Regions from separate parts of the Streptomyces sp. EDA2-14 genome, predicted to be linked through region 1. Evidence: riboswitches for the same ligand, from Rfam matches in the RefSeq annotation. Region 1 holds a riboswitch; the other holds the start of a gene.
What was found. A riboswitch is a leader RNA that binds a small molecule or an ion and turns the genes downstream of it on or off. The one in region 1 is predicted to bind cobalamin.
Positions count from the first base shown of each region.

Region 2: another riboswitch for cobalamin. It lies ahead of ACY34M_RS37680 (ABC transporter substrate-binding protein); the one in region 1 lies ahead of ACY34M_RS05895 (cobalamin biosynthesis protein).

Region 1 is NZ_JBUEGE010000001.1:1,306,404-1,314,272, reverse strand. It holds gene ACY34M_RS05925 (hypothetical protein) at 1-29, opposite strand, end outside; gene ACY34M_RS05920 (alpha/beta hydrolase) at 84-1,211, opposite strand; gene ACY34M_RS05915 (class II aldolase/adducin family protein) at 1,287-1,958, opposite strand; gene ACY34M_RS05910 (lysozyme) at 2,158-2,907, shown strand; gene ACY34M_RS05905 (anion permease) at 3,112-4,386, shown strand; gene ACY34M_RS05900 (hypothetical protein) at 4,402-4,623, shown strand; cobalamin riboswitch at 4,709-4,903, shown strand; gene ACY34M_RS05895 (cobalamin biosynthesis protein) at 4,890-5,852, shown strand; gene ACY34M_RS05890 (cobyric acid synthase) at 5,849-7,357, shown strand; gene ACY34M_RS05885 (putative cobaltochelatase) at 7,493-7,869, shown strand, end outside.
Region 2 is NZ_JBUEGE010000025.1:99,955-107,823, forward strand. It holds gene ACY34M_RS37660 (MFS transporter) at 1-516, shown strand, start outside; gene ACY34M_RS37665 (NAD(P)/FAD-dependent oxidoreductase) at 588-1,763, shown strand; gene ACY34M_RS37670 (prephenate dehydratase) at 1,876-2,721, shown strand; gene ACY34M_RS37675 (class I SAM-dependent methyltransferase) at 2,844-3,659, shown strand; cobalamin riboswitch at 3,818-4,031, shown strand; gene ACY34M_RS37680 (ABC transporter substrate-binding protein) at 4,120-5,625, shown strand; gene ACY34M_RS37685 (ABC transporter permease) at 5,630-6,577, shown strand; gene ACY34M_RS37690 (ABC transporter permease) at 6,577-7,401, shown strand; gene ACY34M_RS37695 (ABC transporter ATP-binding protein) at 7,398-7,869, shown strand, end outside.

The DNA of each region.
Region 1 (7,869 bases):
CGGGAGTCGCGCGGGGTACGGGACGTCACGGAGGCAGTCTCCCGGTTGACGACGCCATTTCCCAATCGGGCGACGCCCACCCGTTACATCAACGGCGTCAGGAACCTTCTCAGCGCCTCTTCGTAGCCCTTCGCGTCCGCGTTCCACATCGCGTTGTGCGGGGCCTCGTCCACCTCGTGGAGGGTGACCAGATCCGGGCGGCGGTCCGCGAGGCGGCGGGACAGGGCCCAGGGGGCCACCCAGTCGCCCGGGCCGTGGACGAGGAGCGTGGGGACCTTGAGGGCCTGCGGGTCCGCGGCCTCCGAGAGGCGGTCGCCACTGAGGCCCGTGCGGCCCTGGGCGGCCCGGACCGCGAGCGGGAGCAGCGCTCTCGGCGTGCGGCGGGCCCGGGCCAGGGCGCGCAGCGTCGCCTCCCAGCTGAGCACCGGCGAGTCGAGGACCAGTCCCTTCACGCGGTCGCGCAGCGCGGAGTGGGCCGCCGCCTGGAGGGCCATCGCGGCGCCCGTCGACCAGCCGATCACGATGACGTCACGGGCGCCGTACCGCACGGCGTAGCGGATCGCCGCGTCCAGGTCGCGCCACTCCGTCTCGCCGAGGTGGCCGAGGCCGTCCGGGGAGCGGGGTGCGCCGAGGTCGCCGCGATAGGCGAGGTCGAGCACAGGGAACTGGTGGCGGTGCAGGAACTCCATGAGGTTCATGGGGTGTTCGCGGGTGGTGCCGAGGCCGTGCACGGCGATCACCCAGGTGTCGCGGGTGCCGGGCAGGAACCAGGCGGGCAGCGCGCCGAGCTCGCCCGGCACGTCGACGTCGGCGTGGTCGAGGCCGAGCGCGGCCTTGGGGTCACCGATGTGCACCTGGGGCGTGAGCCAGGCCTTCACGCCGGGTTCCAGCGTCCCGTGGGTGACCCGCTCGAGGCGGCGTACGACGGTGTCGGCGGAGGTCGTGGCCGATTCGACGACCGGGCCGACGACCGCGTGGTAGCCGTCGCCCTGCAGCCCGTAGGTGCCGGGGCGCAGCGACGCCAGGTCGCGGGTCAGGGTGACCTGGCCCGCGGCGGTGGCGTGCACGGTGAGCCTCGGTTCGGTGGGCAGTGGTCGGCCCGCGGGCGCCTTGAGCGCGGCGTCGCTGGCCAGGCGGCCGGCGGCGATCGCGGCGGCCGAGGCCCCTATCACGGCGGTGACGGCAGCGGCCGTCGCTTTGGCGGTGCGCACCCGTCCAGTGTCGGGGCCCGCGCCCGCCGCGGCCAGTGGGAGGCGGCTACGGGTGACGCGAACGGCGCGGTCCCGTCACCGGGCGCCCTGCTGCCCGTATCCGCCGAGCCGCTCCTCGACCTCCCGCAGCTGCTCCTCGGTCAGCAGGGACGGGGTGCGGCCGGGGACGGAGTGGGCAGTGAGCCACAGGCGGCACATCCACTCCAGTTGGGCGGTGCGGTCGTAGGCGCGGGCGAGGGTGTCCCCGTAGGTGATGGTGCCGTGGTTCTGGAGGAGGCAGCCCGTGCGGTCGACGAGCGCGAGCAGCATGTTCTCGGCCAACTCCCGGGTTCCGTAGGTGGCATAGGGGGCGACGCGGACGGGTCCGCCGAGGGCCGCGGTCATGTAGTGCACGGGCGGGAGTTCGGGCACCAGCGTGGAGACGGCGGTGGCGTGCACGGCGTGGGTGTGCACGACGGCGCGGGCGTCGGTGTGCTGGTAGACGGCCAGGTGCATCGGCAGTTCGCTCGTGGGCTTCAGGGTGCCGGACCGCTGTTCGCCGTCGAGGTCCACGGCGACGAGGTCGTCGGGCCCCAGCTCCTCGTACGGGACGCCGGTCGGGGTGACGAGCACGAGGTCGCCGTCCTCACCCTCCACGCGGACCGAGACATTGCCCGAGGTGCCGACCACCAGTCCGTCGGCCACCGTCCGGCGGGCCGTCGCCACCAGCTCCTGCCATGCGGTCCGGAGTTCCTGAAGGTGTGTCATGGCGCGCATCCTGCCAGCCGGTCGGGCGCGGAAGCCGCAGCAGATTAGTACGGAGCCCAATCCTCCGGGATCCCCCATATGGGCATTGATCACTCTCTGATGTTGTTTGGCTGACCTTGACCGGGTAACTAACGATCTCTCGCTACTCTCTGGGAGATCCCTGGGGATATGTCTCGCACGTCACTTTCGGGGGGTATTCATGGTTCGCAGCCATTCCGTGTCCTCGCGTCGCTCCCGCGTCGCCGCCATCACGTCCGTCGCCGCCCTGACCATCGGCGCCACCGTGCTGGCGGAGCTGCCGGCCCAGGGCGCGGGGAAACCGCGCGGGCACGACGTCTCGTCGCATCAGAAGAACGTGAACTGGCAGAAGGCGAAGAACAAGGGCGCCCGGTTCGTCTACGTGAAGGCGACCGAGTCGACGAACTACCGCAACCCCTACTTCTCCCGGCAGTACGACGGCGCCCGGAACGCGGGCATCATCCGCGGCGCGTACCACTTCGCGCTGCCGCAGAAGTCCTCGGGCAGGGCGCAGGCCTCGTACTTCGTCCGCAACGGCGGGGCGTGGCGGAGCGACGGCTGGACGCTGCCGCCCGCGCTCGACATCGAGTACAACCCGTACGGCAAGGGCAAGCACCCCTGCTACGGGATGCGGAAGTCCACACTGGTGTCGTGGATCAAGTCGTTCAGCGACGAGATCGTGCGCAGCACCGGGCGCCGTCCGGTCATCTACACCAACGCGCGATGGTGGAAGAAGTGCACCGGCAACAGCGGGGCCTTCGCCGCCAACCACGCGTTGTGGCTCGCCCGGTACGACGAGCGCGCTGGCGCACTACCGGCGGGCTGGGGCTACTGGACGTTCTGGCAGTACGACGAGCGCGGCCGGCTGCCGGGTGATCAGAATCTCTTCAACGGCTCGATGGCCCAGCTCAGGCGGTTCGCGAACGGCTAGTCGAAAGCCCTGGCCGAAGGTCCCCGGAGCCCGTGGTTCCGGGGCCGACGCCACCGCGATCCGGAACCGGCGGGACCACCGTGCGGCAAGCGGAGCGAAGGCCCTCCGGTTCGGGTCACCGCGGCGCCCGTCCCAGTTCATCTTCCGTTCACTCGGGCTGCTTACGTTCAGCGTGCCACTGACGTCCAACCGAAGCCTGGGTAAATGGAACACATCACGCTGCTCCTTGCGATCGTGATCGTTACCGCGCTGGTCTTTGATTTCACCAACGGTTTCCACGACACCGCCAACGCGATGGCGACGACCATCTCGACAGGCGCTCTCAAGCCGAAGACGGCGGTGGCCATGTCCGCCGTGCTCAACCTCGTCGGCGCGTTCCTCTCCGTAGAGGTCGCCAAGACCATCTCCGGCGGCATCGTCAACGAGGACGGCCTCAAGACAGAGGTCATCTTCGCGGCGCTGGTCGGCGCCATCCTCTGGAATCTGCTGACCTGGCTGCTCGGCCTGCCGTCCAGTTCCTCGCACGCACTGTTCGGTGGCCTCATCGGCGCCGCGGTCATGTCGATGGGCTGGTCCTCGGTCAACGGCGGCACCGTCGTCACCAAGGTGCTGCTGCCCGCGGTGGCCGCACCGCTCGTCGCCGGCATCGCCTCGATGCTGGCCACCCGCCTCACGTACCGCATCAGCAGGAAGACGGACGAGAAGGCGACCGCCAAGGGCTACCGCGCCGGGCAGATCGCCTCCGCGGGCCTCGTCTCCCTCGCGCACGGCACGAACGACGCGCAGAAGACGATGGGCATCATCACCCTCGCCCTGATCACCGGCGGTGTCATCGCGCCGGACGCCGACCCGCCGATGTGGGTCATCGTCTCGGCCGGTATCGCCATCGCGCTCGGCACCTACCTGGGCGGCTGGCGCATCATCCGCACCATGGGCAAGGGCCTCACCGAGCTCGCCCCGCAGCAGGGCTTCGCCGCGCAGACCAGTGCGGCGACCGCGATCCTCGCCTCCTCGCACCTCGGCTTCTCCCTCTCCACGACGCAGGTCTGCTCCGGCGGCGTGATGGGAGCGGGCCTCGGCCGCAAGGGCGGTGTGGTCCGCTGGTCCACCGCCACCCGGATGTTCGTGGCGTGGGGTCTGACCCTGCCGGCCGCGGGTCTGGTGGGCGCGGGCTCCGAGTTCCTGACCAAGCAGGGCCCGTGGGGCGTCGCCCTCACCGCCGCGCTGCTCGTGATCGGCTCCGGGATCATCTGGAAGCTGTCGCGCCGCAACTCCATCGACCACACCAACGTCACCGCGGACGAGCCGCACTCCGCCCCCGCGCAGGACGCGCCGGGCGTCGTGACGACCGCGATCGCCTCGGTCACCCCGCCGCCCGTGGGCACGGTCGAATCGGCCGAGTCCGAGGCGAAGATCCCCGCCCAGCCGAAGGCCGGTGCGGTGAACGACCCCGCGCGCCCCGCCGGCGCCACGCTGTAAGGAAGCAGGACCGGAATGAAGATCGACTGGGCGGCCCTCGGCTCCGTCTTCGGTGTCTCTCTCGTGGTCACCGTGGCCCTCGTCGGCCTGTTCACCCTCGGCATCGTCGGCCTCTCCAAGCGGGAGTCGGCGGCGCGCGAGGGAGGCTCGGCGGCGGTCGCGACCTCCGGGGCCTACGTCTGCTTCGCGCTGTGCGCGGCGGCCGTGGCCTACGGGATCTATCTCATCGTGGCCTGACACGGCACAGCGCACACGAAGGCGGGGTGCGGGGCGTTCGGCGTCCCGCACCCCGCCTTCGTACGTCTCACCAGCAAGTTGACGTGCCAACTCGCAGCATGGTGGACTTCCCCCGCCATATACGGCAGCAGTCTGAGGAAGCCGGTGCAAATCCGGCGCGGTCCCGCCACTGTGAGCCCCCTTCTCCAAAGGGGCCAGCCAGGAACTCTCGCTGCCGGTCTCGTCGAACCAGGGCGTGGACACCCTGAGTGAGGACACTTACCGCCATGTTCGCCCCGCGCGGCGTCTGGCGGCACGAGCGCGTGTATGCGTGCGGTGCCGTCGTCGGAATCTTCGCCGACCTTCTTCTTGGCGATCCGCGCCGTGGGCACCCCGTCGCCGGTTTCGGACGCGCCGCCGCGGCCGTCGAGCGCGGTCTGTGGCGTGACCACCGTGGCGCGGGCGCCCTGCACACCGCCGTGTGTGCCGGTGGCGCCGCCGCCCTCGCCGCCGCCGCGTCCCGTCTCGTACGCCGCTCCCCCGCCGCCTCCGTCGCACTGACGGCCGCCGCCACCTGGGCCGTCGTCGGCGGCACCTCGCTGGGCCGCGAGGCGCGCGGTGTGGGGTCCGCCCTGGAGGCCGGGGACGTGGAGCTCGCGCGGGAGTTGCTGCCCCGGCTTTGCGGCCGTGACCCGCAGGGGCTCGACGCGGACGGGATCGCGCGGGGTGTCGTCGAGTCCGTCGCCGAGAACACCTCCGACGCCGTCGTGGGCGCGCTCGTGTGGGGCGCGCTCGGCGGAGTACCGGGCCTGGTCGCCTTCCGCGCCGTGAACACGCTCGACGCGATGGTCGGGCACAAGTCCGCGAAGTACCGGCGGTTCGGCTGGGCCTCGGCCCGCCTCGACGACGTGGCCGGCTGGCCGGGCGCCCGGCTGACGGGTGCTCTCGCCGTCCTCGCCGGTGGCAGGCCCCGGCAGGCACTGGACGCGTGGCGGGCGGACGCCGGGCGGCATCCGAGTCCCAACGCCGGTGTCGTCGAGGCCTCCTTCGCGGGAGCGCTCGGGGTACGGCTCGGCGGGACCCTGGCGTACGGCGGCCGGGTCGAGCACCGCCCTGTGCTCAACGCGCCGGGGCGGGCCGTCGAGGTGCGTGATGTGGATCGGGCCGTGCGGCTGTCACGGCGGGTATCTCTGTTGGCGTTGGGAGTCTGTGTGGGTGCGCGACTGATACGAGCGCGGGGTCGGCGATGACGGGCGGCGGGCTGCTCGTCGCCGGGACGACCTCCGACGCCGGGAAGAGCGTCGTCACCGCCGGTATCTGCCGGTGGCTGGTGCGCCAGGGCGTGAAGGTCGCCCCGTTCAAGGGCCAGAACATGTCCCTGAACTCGTTCGTGACCAGGGAAGGCGCCGAGATCGGGCGGGCGCAGGCGATGCAGGCGCAGGCCGCGCGGGCCGAGCCGAGCGCGCTCATGAACCCCGTACTGCTCAAGCCGGGCAGCGACCGCAGCAGCCAGGTCGTCCTCATGGGCAAGCCCGTGGGCGAGTTGAGCGCGCGCGGCTACCACGGCGGACGCCAGGCGGCGCTGCTCGACACTGTGGTCGGGTGCCTGGAGGAGCTGCGGGCCACCCATGACGCGGTGATCTGCGAGGGCGCGGGGTCGCCCGCCGAGATCAATCTGCGGCGCACCGACATCGTGAACATGGGGCTCGCGCGGGCCGCGCGGCTGCCGGTGCTCGTCGTCGGCGACATCGACCGCGGCGGTGTCTTCGCGTCGTTCTTCGGGACGACGGCGCTGCTCGCGCCGGAGGACCAGGAGCTGCTGGCCGGGTACCTGGTGAACAAGTTCCGCGGCGATGTGAGCCTCCTCGAACCGGGGCTCGACATGCTCAAGTCCCTCACCGGGCGGTCGACCTACGGTGTGCTGCCGTTCCAGCACGGCCTCGGCATCGACGAGGAGGACGGCCTGCGGGTGTCCCTGCGGGGCGCCGTACGGGAGTCCGTCGTCGCGCCGCCCGTGGGCGAGGACGTGCTACGGGTCGCCGTGTGCGCGGTCCCGCTGATGTCGAACTTCACCGATGTGGACGCGCTGGCCGCCGAACCCGGTGTCGTCGTGCGGTTCGTGGACCGGGCCGAGGAGCTCGTGGACGCGGATCTGGTCGTGGTGCCGGGCACGCGCGGCACGGTGCGGGCGCTCGAGTGGTTGCGCGAGCGCGGGCTCGCGGAGGCTTTGCGGCGGCGGGCGGCCGAAGGGCGGCCCGTGCTCGGCATCTGCGGCGGGTTCCAGCTGCTCGGCGAGGCCATCGAGGACGAGATCGAGTCGCGGGCCGGCACGGTCGACGGGCTCGGACTGCTGCCCGTACGCGTCCGGTTCGAGGCCGACAAGACACTCGCGCGGCCCGTCGGCGAGGCGCTCGGGGAGTACGTCGAGGGATACGAGATCCATCACGGTGTCGCCGAGGTGCTGGGCGGCGAGACCTTCCTGGACGGATGCCGGGTCGGGTCCGTGTGGGGCACGCACTGGCACGGGTCGCTGGAGTCGGACGGGTTCCGGCGGGCGTTCCTGCGGGCAGTCTCCGAGGCGGCCGGGCGGCGGTTCGTGCCCGCGCCGGACACGTCGTTCGAGGCGCTTCGGGAGGAGCAGCTCGACCGGCTCGGGGATCTGGTCGAGCGGCACGCCGATACGGATGCGCTCTGGCGGTTGATCGAGGGGGGTGCACCGGGCGGGTTGCCGTTCGTGCCGCCCGGGGCGCCGTGATGGGAAGTCGCCCCCTCCGCCCCTTCCCGTCCCGAACCTGGGGGCTGCGCCCCCAGACCCCCAAAAGATTGCGCAGTTCCCCGCGCCCCTGATCGTCCCCCTGGACATGTTTGTCTCACTGGAGGTTGTTGGCTGATGCCTACCCCCTACCCGTTCTCCGCCGTCGTCGGGCAGGACGATCTGCGGCTCGCCCTGTTGCTGAACGCCGTGTCGCCCGCCGTGGGTGGTGTGCTCGTGCGCGGTGAGAAGGGGACCGCCAAGTCCACCGCCGTGCGCGCCCTGTCCGCGCTCATGCCGGATGTCGACGTGGTCCCCGGCTGCCGGTTCTCGTGCGATCCGGCGGCGCCGGACCCGCAGTGTCCCGACGGCCCGCACGCCGACGCCCCCGGCACGCAGCGGGACGCGCGCATGGTCGAGTTGCCGGTCGGCGCCTCCGAGGACCGGCTCGTGGGCGCGCTCGACATCGAGCGGGCGCTCTCGGAGGGCGTGAAGGCCTTCGAGCCGGGGCTGCT
Region 2 (7,869 bases), on a different contig from region 1:
TCGCTGTCCTATCTCACCGACTTCCAGGGTGTCTCGGCCAGCGTCGGCGCCCTGGGGATCAGCATCGCCAGCTGCTGCTCACTCGTCACGGTGCCCCTGGCGGGCCGACTGAGCGATGCCATCGGCTCGAAGAAGGTGGTCATCTTCAGCGCGGTGGCCACCGCGGCGCTCGCCTTCCCGTTCTTCTGGCTCCTGGACACCCGCAACAGCTGGCTGATCTGGCTCGGACTCACCCTCGCCACCGGCATCACGGTGCCCGCGCTGCTCTCCGCCCAGGGCGCCTTCCTCGCCCGCCAGTTCCCGCCCGCCGTGCGGGGGACAGGCCTGGGAACCGGGCGCGAGGTGGGCGGAGCGTTCTCCGGCGGCCTGGCACCCCTGGCCGCCTTCGCCATCGTGCAGGCCTCCCCGTCCCATGCGACCTGGGGTGTCTCGCTGCTGTTCCTCGCGGGTGCGCTGTTCATCGGCGTCGGGGCTGTCTGCGACCAGAGCCGGCGGTACAGCAGCGACCTGAACTGACCGGCTGCGACTGCCGACGCGTTAACTTGCCCACGGAAGCGTCGGACACCGAACCAAAGGCGAGCAGCACCATGGTGGACAAGCACTCAGTGATCGTCGTCGGGGCAGGCGCCTGGGGTCTGCCCGCGGCCCTGCGACTGCAGGACCGCGGCCATGCGGTCACCCTGATCGACCGCTTCGAGTCCGGTGGGCCCCTGGCCTCCAGCGGGGGCAGCAGCCGCCTGTGGCGGCTCGCGGACACCCAAGTGTGGCGGGCCCGCGCGCTGCTCGGCACGGTCGCGGCGATGGAGCGCCTCGGTGAGCGTCTCGGCGCGCCCGTGTTCCGCCGCACCGGTGTGCTCTGGCGCGACGACGCCTCGCTGCCCGACGTGACGCGGGCCCTGGAAGCCGTGGCCGCCCGGTTCGACCGGGTCACCGCCGACCGCGTCGGGGACGTCTTCCCCGGTCTGCGCCCGGACGGCCGCGACGCGCTCTTCGTCGAACAGGGCGGCGTCGTGCACGCGGACCGCCTGCTGCGCGGAGCGCTCGACGCCTTCACGGCCGCCGGTGGCACGTATCTGCCGCACCGACGCGTCCGTGCCGTCGAGCCCGGTGACACCCACGCGACCGTACGGACCGACGGAGGCGAAGCCCTCCGGGCCGACCAGGTGCTGCTCGCGGCGGGCCCTGGAACACCCGAGCTGCTGCCCGGTCTCGGACTGCGACTGACCCTGCGACCGTACGTCGAACAGGTCACGTACTTCGGAGACCCCGGCGGGACGCCGCCGGCACCCGACCTGCCCGGCCTGGTCGACTGCGGGACGGGCGGCGGACCGGGCATCTACGCCATGCCGAACGGGGAGCGCGGCTACAAAGTGGGCATCGACCACCCGCTCCGGGCCCTGGCCGGAGACACCCTGGGCGACGACCTCGAACGCCCGGTGGTCCCGGAGCGCACCGAGGCGATCCGCGCCCGCGTGGCACGTGACCTCACCGCCGTCCCGCCCCATGTCCTGGCCGGCCAGGTGTGCACCTGGACCGACTCCGGGGACGGGGACTTCGTCGTCGGCCGGACCCACCCGCGCGTGGTGCTGGCCTGCGGGGACAGCGGGGAAGGGTTCAAGTTCGCCGCGTTCATGGGGGAGTACCTCGCGGGCCTCGTCGAAGGCGGCGACGGCGAGCCCGAACTCCAGGCCCACTGGAACCCCCACCGCTTCGGGGAGAATCCGTCCATCCCGGACACCGCTTCGGCCATCGGCCGCCACTGACCGAAAAGCGCCGGATGCCCAGCCGCTGCCCGGGGAACCGAGGTGACAGGGTTGGGTCTCTTGTTGAACCCTTGCTCGACGGCAACGGCCCACCCACCGGAAGTGAACCCCTGTGACCAGCATCGCGTACCAAGGCGAACACGCCTCCAATTCGGCGACCGTCGCCCAGACGTTGTTCCCGGGGAGCACGGAACTGCCCTGCGTGAGCTTTGAACAGGCGCTGGACGCGGTGACGTTGGGCTCCGCCGACCTGGCGGTGATCCCGGTGGACAACTCCACGGCCGGTCGCGTCGCCGACGTGCACCACCTCCTCCCGGAGTCCGGCCTGTTCGTCGTCGGCGAGTACTTCCACGCCATCCGCTTCGACCTCATGGGGGTGCCGGGGGCGTCGCTCGACGGCGTGGAGTGCGTCCGCAGCCACGTGCATGCCCTGGGGCAGTGCCGAAAGCTTCTGCGCGCGGGCGGCTGGCGCACGCACGTCAGCGACGACACCGCCGGGTCCGCCCGCGAGGTGGCGGAGCTGAACGACCCCCGGCACGCGGCGCTCGCCCCGCCGGCCGCGGCCGGGCACTACGGTCTCGACGTGTTGCAGGAGGGCGTCGAGGACAACCCGGACAACACCACGCGGTTCGTCATCCTGTCCCGTGACGCCGATTTCGCCCCCGTGTCCGGCGGGCCGACCATGACGAGCCTGTTCTTCGCCGTACGGAACATCCCGAGCGCCCTGTACAAAGCGCTCGGCGGCTTCGCCAGCAGCGGGGTGAACCTCACCAAGATCGAGAGCTATCAGATGGGCGCGGGCCTCAACCCGAGCTGCTTCTACGTCGAGATCGAGGGCCACCCCGACGAACCACGTATGGCCCTCGCGCTCCAGGAACTGCGCTTCTTCTCGTCCGAGGTGCGCGTCCTCGGCGTGTACCCGGCACATCCGCACCGGCTGGGGGAGCGGAACGTGTGAGGTGGCGGGCCGTGGTGGGTGCGGGTTTCCGATCTCCGGCCCCCGTTGATCACTCATGGGTTGGCGTCGGCACGGCGGGATTGTCGGTGCGGCGGACGCCGCTCCGGGGGAGGGGACGAGCGGTGCAGACGGCGTTCGACGAGTCCGAGCGGCGGACGTGGGCGGGGCGCGCCGATGCCTATGCCGCGAGTTTCGCCAAGCTCTGCGCATATCCGGTGCCCGGACTCCTCGACGCTGCCGGGGTGCGGGTCGGGGCGGGCGTGCGGGTTCTCGACGTGGGGACGGGCACGGGCACCGCTGCCGCGCTCGCCTGTGGGCGGGGAGCGAAGGTGACGGCGGTGGATGCCGAACCCGGCATGGTCGCGCGGGCCGCGCCGGCGGCTCCCGACGCCGACGTACGGCTCGCCGCGCTGCCCCATCTCCCCTTCGCGGACGACGAGTTCGACGCCGTGATCGGGAACTTCGTCCTCAACCACGTCGGGCAACCTCGGGAAGCCCTGACGGAGCTGCGCCGGGTGACGCGTCCCGGCGGGCGGACAGCCGTCACCATCTGGGGAGTTCCCGCCGCCTCCGGGCAGACGCTCCTGGGGCGAGCCGTCGAGGCGGCAGGCGTCACCCGCCCCGCACACCTGCCGGGTCTCGCCCCCGGGGACGACTTCCTGCGTACGGAACAAGGCTTCGCAGCGTTGCTCGGCGAGGCGGGTCTGAAGGACGTCGTCAGTGACACCGTGACCTGGGACCACCGGACGACGCCCGAGGAATGGTGGAGCGGACCGGCCGCCGGAGTGGCGACGATCGGCCAGATCGTGACGAGCCAGCCCTCGGCGGTCATCGACGAGATCAGGCACCACTTCGATTCACTGTGCGCGGAGTTCACCGACCCGGACGGCGCACTGGTCCTGCCTCATGCGGCCCTGATTGCACACGGGCGGGCCTGACCCTCATGACGAATTGGACTTCGGTCCGGCCTCCGTGGAGGACCTGAACAGCCTGGTCCGGAAGGCAGCGACCGGCGCATGACGCCCATCGTGCAGGGGGGGCGATCTGGTACGCGGCGGGAGAGGTGTTCTGCCGCCACCGGAAGACGGCCGTCGTGTGACGCCCACCGGGTACAGGTGTCTCTTGCCACGTGCGCCACAATGGGCGCACGAGGCGACGGGGGCCAGGAAGCCGGTGTGAATCCGGCGCGGTCCCGCCACTGTGACCGGGAAGCGATCCTCCCGCACGCCACTGCCCGCGCGAGCGGACGGGAAGGCGGAGGCGAGCGGCGATCCGGGAGCCAGGAGACTGACCCGTCGTCGGTCCAACAGCAGGGGCGAGGACACCCCGGAGAGGATCGATGTGACGACGCATGTCCGGACGCAACCGGAGCGGCGATCGCAACCTGGCAGGCGTGGCGTGCTGGCAGGAGGGGGCGCCCTGGCACTGGCCGGCACCGGTCTGCTCAGCGGCTGCGGCGGTGACACGAAGGACGGCGGAGGCGGCGACCGGTTCCGCGCGGCGTTCACCTCCGGCGGATCCGGGGAGACGCTGGACCCGCACGTCGCCCCGAACTTCGTCGACCAGGCGCGCGCCAAGGCCCTGTACGACACCCTCGGCACGTACGCGGACGACATGTCGGTCCGCAAGCGGCTCGCGGAGTCCTGGGAGAGCGACGCGTCCGGCACGCGGTGGCGCGTCCGTCTGCGCGCGGCACAGTTCCACGACGGAAAGCCGGTCACGGCCAAGGACGTTCTCTACAGCTACCGTCGCGCCGCCGACCCCAAGACCGGCTCGCCCTCGCAGGTGCTGCTCTCCGCGATCGACTTCACCGCCAGCAAGGCCGACGGCGCGCGCGATGTCGTGCTGGTCCTGAAGGCACCGAACTTCGAGTTCCCCACCGTCTTCGCGGGCCCCGGTACCGAGATCGTCCCCGACGGGACGACCGACTTCCGCAAGCCGGTCGGCTCCGGGCCCTTCACCTACGTCTCGTTCACGCCCGGCGGCACTGCCCGCTACCGGCGCTGGGCGGACCACTGGGACGGCGCCCCGCACATCGCCGAGCTGGAGATCGTCCCCGCGAACGAGGAGTCGGCGCGGCTCAACGCCCTGCTGTCCGGGCAGGTGCACTACGGGGCCGACATGGCCGGAGCCTCCGTGGAGCGGTTGAAGAAGGACGGCTCCACGCGACTGCTGACCGCGAAGCGCGCGACCGCGCAGCAACTGCTCCTGCGCACGGGACGCAAGCCGTTCGACGACTCCCGCCTGATACGCGCCGTGCAACTGGGCATCGACCGCGAGGCGTTGGTCCGGATCGCGCTCGCCGGGCACGGTGAGACCGGCAACGACCTGTTCGGGCTCGGCCTGCGCGGCTACCCGGACGACCTCAAGCCCCGCGAGCGCGATGTCGACGAGGCCCGCAGGCTCGTCAAGGAGGCGGGCGCCCACGGGCTGCGCGTCACCGTGGAGACCAGCTCCGTCGACGCCGCCTGGGAACCGGCCGTCGAGCTGATGGCACGGCAACTGCGCGAAGTGGGCCTGAAGGTGTCCGCCAACACCCGCGCCTCCAGTACCTACTTCAGCGAGATCAGGACCAAGGGGGTGGCCGCCTTCAACACGACCTCCACCCTGCCCGTCTCCGACTTCCTGCAGCAGCGGGTGCGCGGCGGGGCCGCCCGCAACCAGACCCAGTACGCCTCGAAGAAGTTCGACACCCTCCTGGACCGGGCCCGCACCACCCGCGACGAACAGGAGCGGCTGCACCTGCTCGCGCGCGCCCAGAAGATCGCCCGCGAGGAGTCAGGACTTCTGGTGTGGGCGTTCTCCGACGCCAACGACGCCATCGCCCGCACGGTGAGCGGCCTGCGCGCCGCGCCACCGAACTCGCACGACTGGGCCCGCTTCGACCGCGTCCGCGTCGGCTGACGGCGTGCGCGCCTACATCGCCCGACGCTGCCTGCTCGCCCTCGTGCAGTGCCTGGTGGTGCTCGTCGCCGTGTTCGCCGTCGGTACGCTGCTGCCCGGCGACACGGCGGACGTGCTCCGCGGTGAACTCGGCACCCCCGAACAAGTCACGGCGCTGCGCGAGCAGTTGGGTCTCGACGAACCGGCCTGGACCCGCTTCGGACACTGGCTCGGGCACCTGCTCACCGGCGAGCCGGGGCAGTCCCTCACCACCGGACTCCCGGTCGGCGACGACATCGGCCGCCGTGTCGGTGTGACGCTCCTGATCGGCCTCCCGGCGCTGGTCCTCGTCACCGTGCTCGCCCCGCTCGTCGGCACGGTGTCGGGCCTGCGCGAGGGCAGCCGCGTGGACCGCGCCCTGAACGCGGCGGCGGTTGTGCTGCACGCGGTACCGGAGTTCGTGCTCGGGCTGCTGCTGGTCGCCTCGCTGTCATTGTGGGCAGGCCTGCTGCCCGCCACCGCCGTCGGCATGGACACGGGCGCACTGCTCGCGCAGCCCGCCGCCCTGGTGCTGCCGGTCGTCGTACTGACGGCACGTCACGTGTGCGATCTGGCACGGCAGATACGCGTCGGGGTCGCGGCGGAGCGGCACGGCGCGGTCGCCGAACACCTGCGGCTCCTCGGCGTACGCGAGCGGACCGTGGTGCTGCGACACGTACTGCCGGGAGCGCTCGGCCCGGCGGCGCAGCAGTACGCCCGCTGCGTGGAAGGGCTCCTCGGCGGCGCCGTACTGGTGGAGGCCGTGTTCGGATTCAGCGGCCTCGGCAACGGTTTCGTCGAGGCGGTCCAGAACCGTGACCTGCCCCAAGTGCAGACGTACGCGCTGCTGTTCGCCGGTACGGCCGTGATCGTGAATCTGCTGGGCGACCTGGTCGCACACCGCCTCGCTCCCCGCCGCGAGGTGACGGCGTGATGGCGACCGTCACCGGGACCGGGACGCCGGTCGGGCGCCGACCGTGGATCGCCCTGATCGCGTTGGGCGTTCCCGTACTGCTCGCCCTGCTCGGCCCGTTGGTGGCCGGGTCCGAGGCGCCCCGGCCGGGCGCGCTGCCGTCGCAGGCTCCCGGCGCGGGGCATCCGCTGGGCACGGACGTGCTGGGCCGCGACGTGCTCGCGCTCGTGCTGCGCGGCGGCGCGTCGGTGGTGGGCAGCGCCCTGGCCGCACTCGTGGTGGGGACGGTGCTCGGGGTTCCGCTGGGCCTGCTCGCGGCGGGCCCAAGTCGCCTCGTCGACGAGACGGTGATGCGCACCCTGGACCTGCTCCTCGCCTTCCCCGGCCTGCTGGTGCTGATGACACTGGCGGCGACCGGCCACCGCCACTGGTTGTGGCTGATGACCGTCGCCGGGGTGCTCCAAGTCCCCGCCGTTGCACGCCTGGTACGAGGTGCGGCCCTCGCCCCCGGCTCCCGTACGGTCGTCGAGGCCCTGCGGATGCAGGGGCACGGCTGGACGTACATCCATCTGCGCCATCTGGCGCGGGAGTTGGCGGCGCCGCTGGCCACCGACGCGGGCGGCCGGTTCCCGGTCGTGCTGTACCTGCTGGCGTCCGCCAACTTCCTCGGCCTCGGACTGCCCGCCTCCTCGCCGGACTGGGCGGTCCTCATCGAGCGCAACAGCGCCGCCCTGTTCACCCAGCCCGCCGCCGTGCTCGTGCCCGCGGGGCTGCTCACGCTGCTGTGCGTCGGGGGCAACCTGCTCGTCGACCGGACGCTCGCGCGCCGCAGGAGGACCACGTGACCGGGCCCGTCGCCCCACCGCTGCTGGACGTCCCGTCGGTGTCGGCGCACGCTGAGGGGGCTCCGCTCCTCGAAGGGGTGGGACTGACCGTACGGGCGGGCACCGTGGTCGCGGTCGTCGGCCCCTCCGGAAGCGGCAAGACCACACTGGGCCTGGCCGCGCTCGGCGCCTCGCGCGGCTCCGTGCGTCTGAGCGGACGCGTACGGCTTGAGGGCGAGGAACTGCTGGCGCTCGACCCGGCGGGACGCCGCTCGGCGCGGGCGGGCCGCGTCGCCCATCTGCCCCAGCACCCCGAATCCGTACTCGACCCGGTCCGCAGGGTCGGCGCCGTCCTCACGGAACTGGCCGCGCTCGGCCACACGGGACGCGCTGCCCGGAAGACGGCCGCGGCGAACGCGCTGGCCGTCGCGGGACTTGACCGGGACGGCGTACGTCGCCGCTTCCCGCACCAGCTCTCCGGCGGCCAGC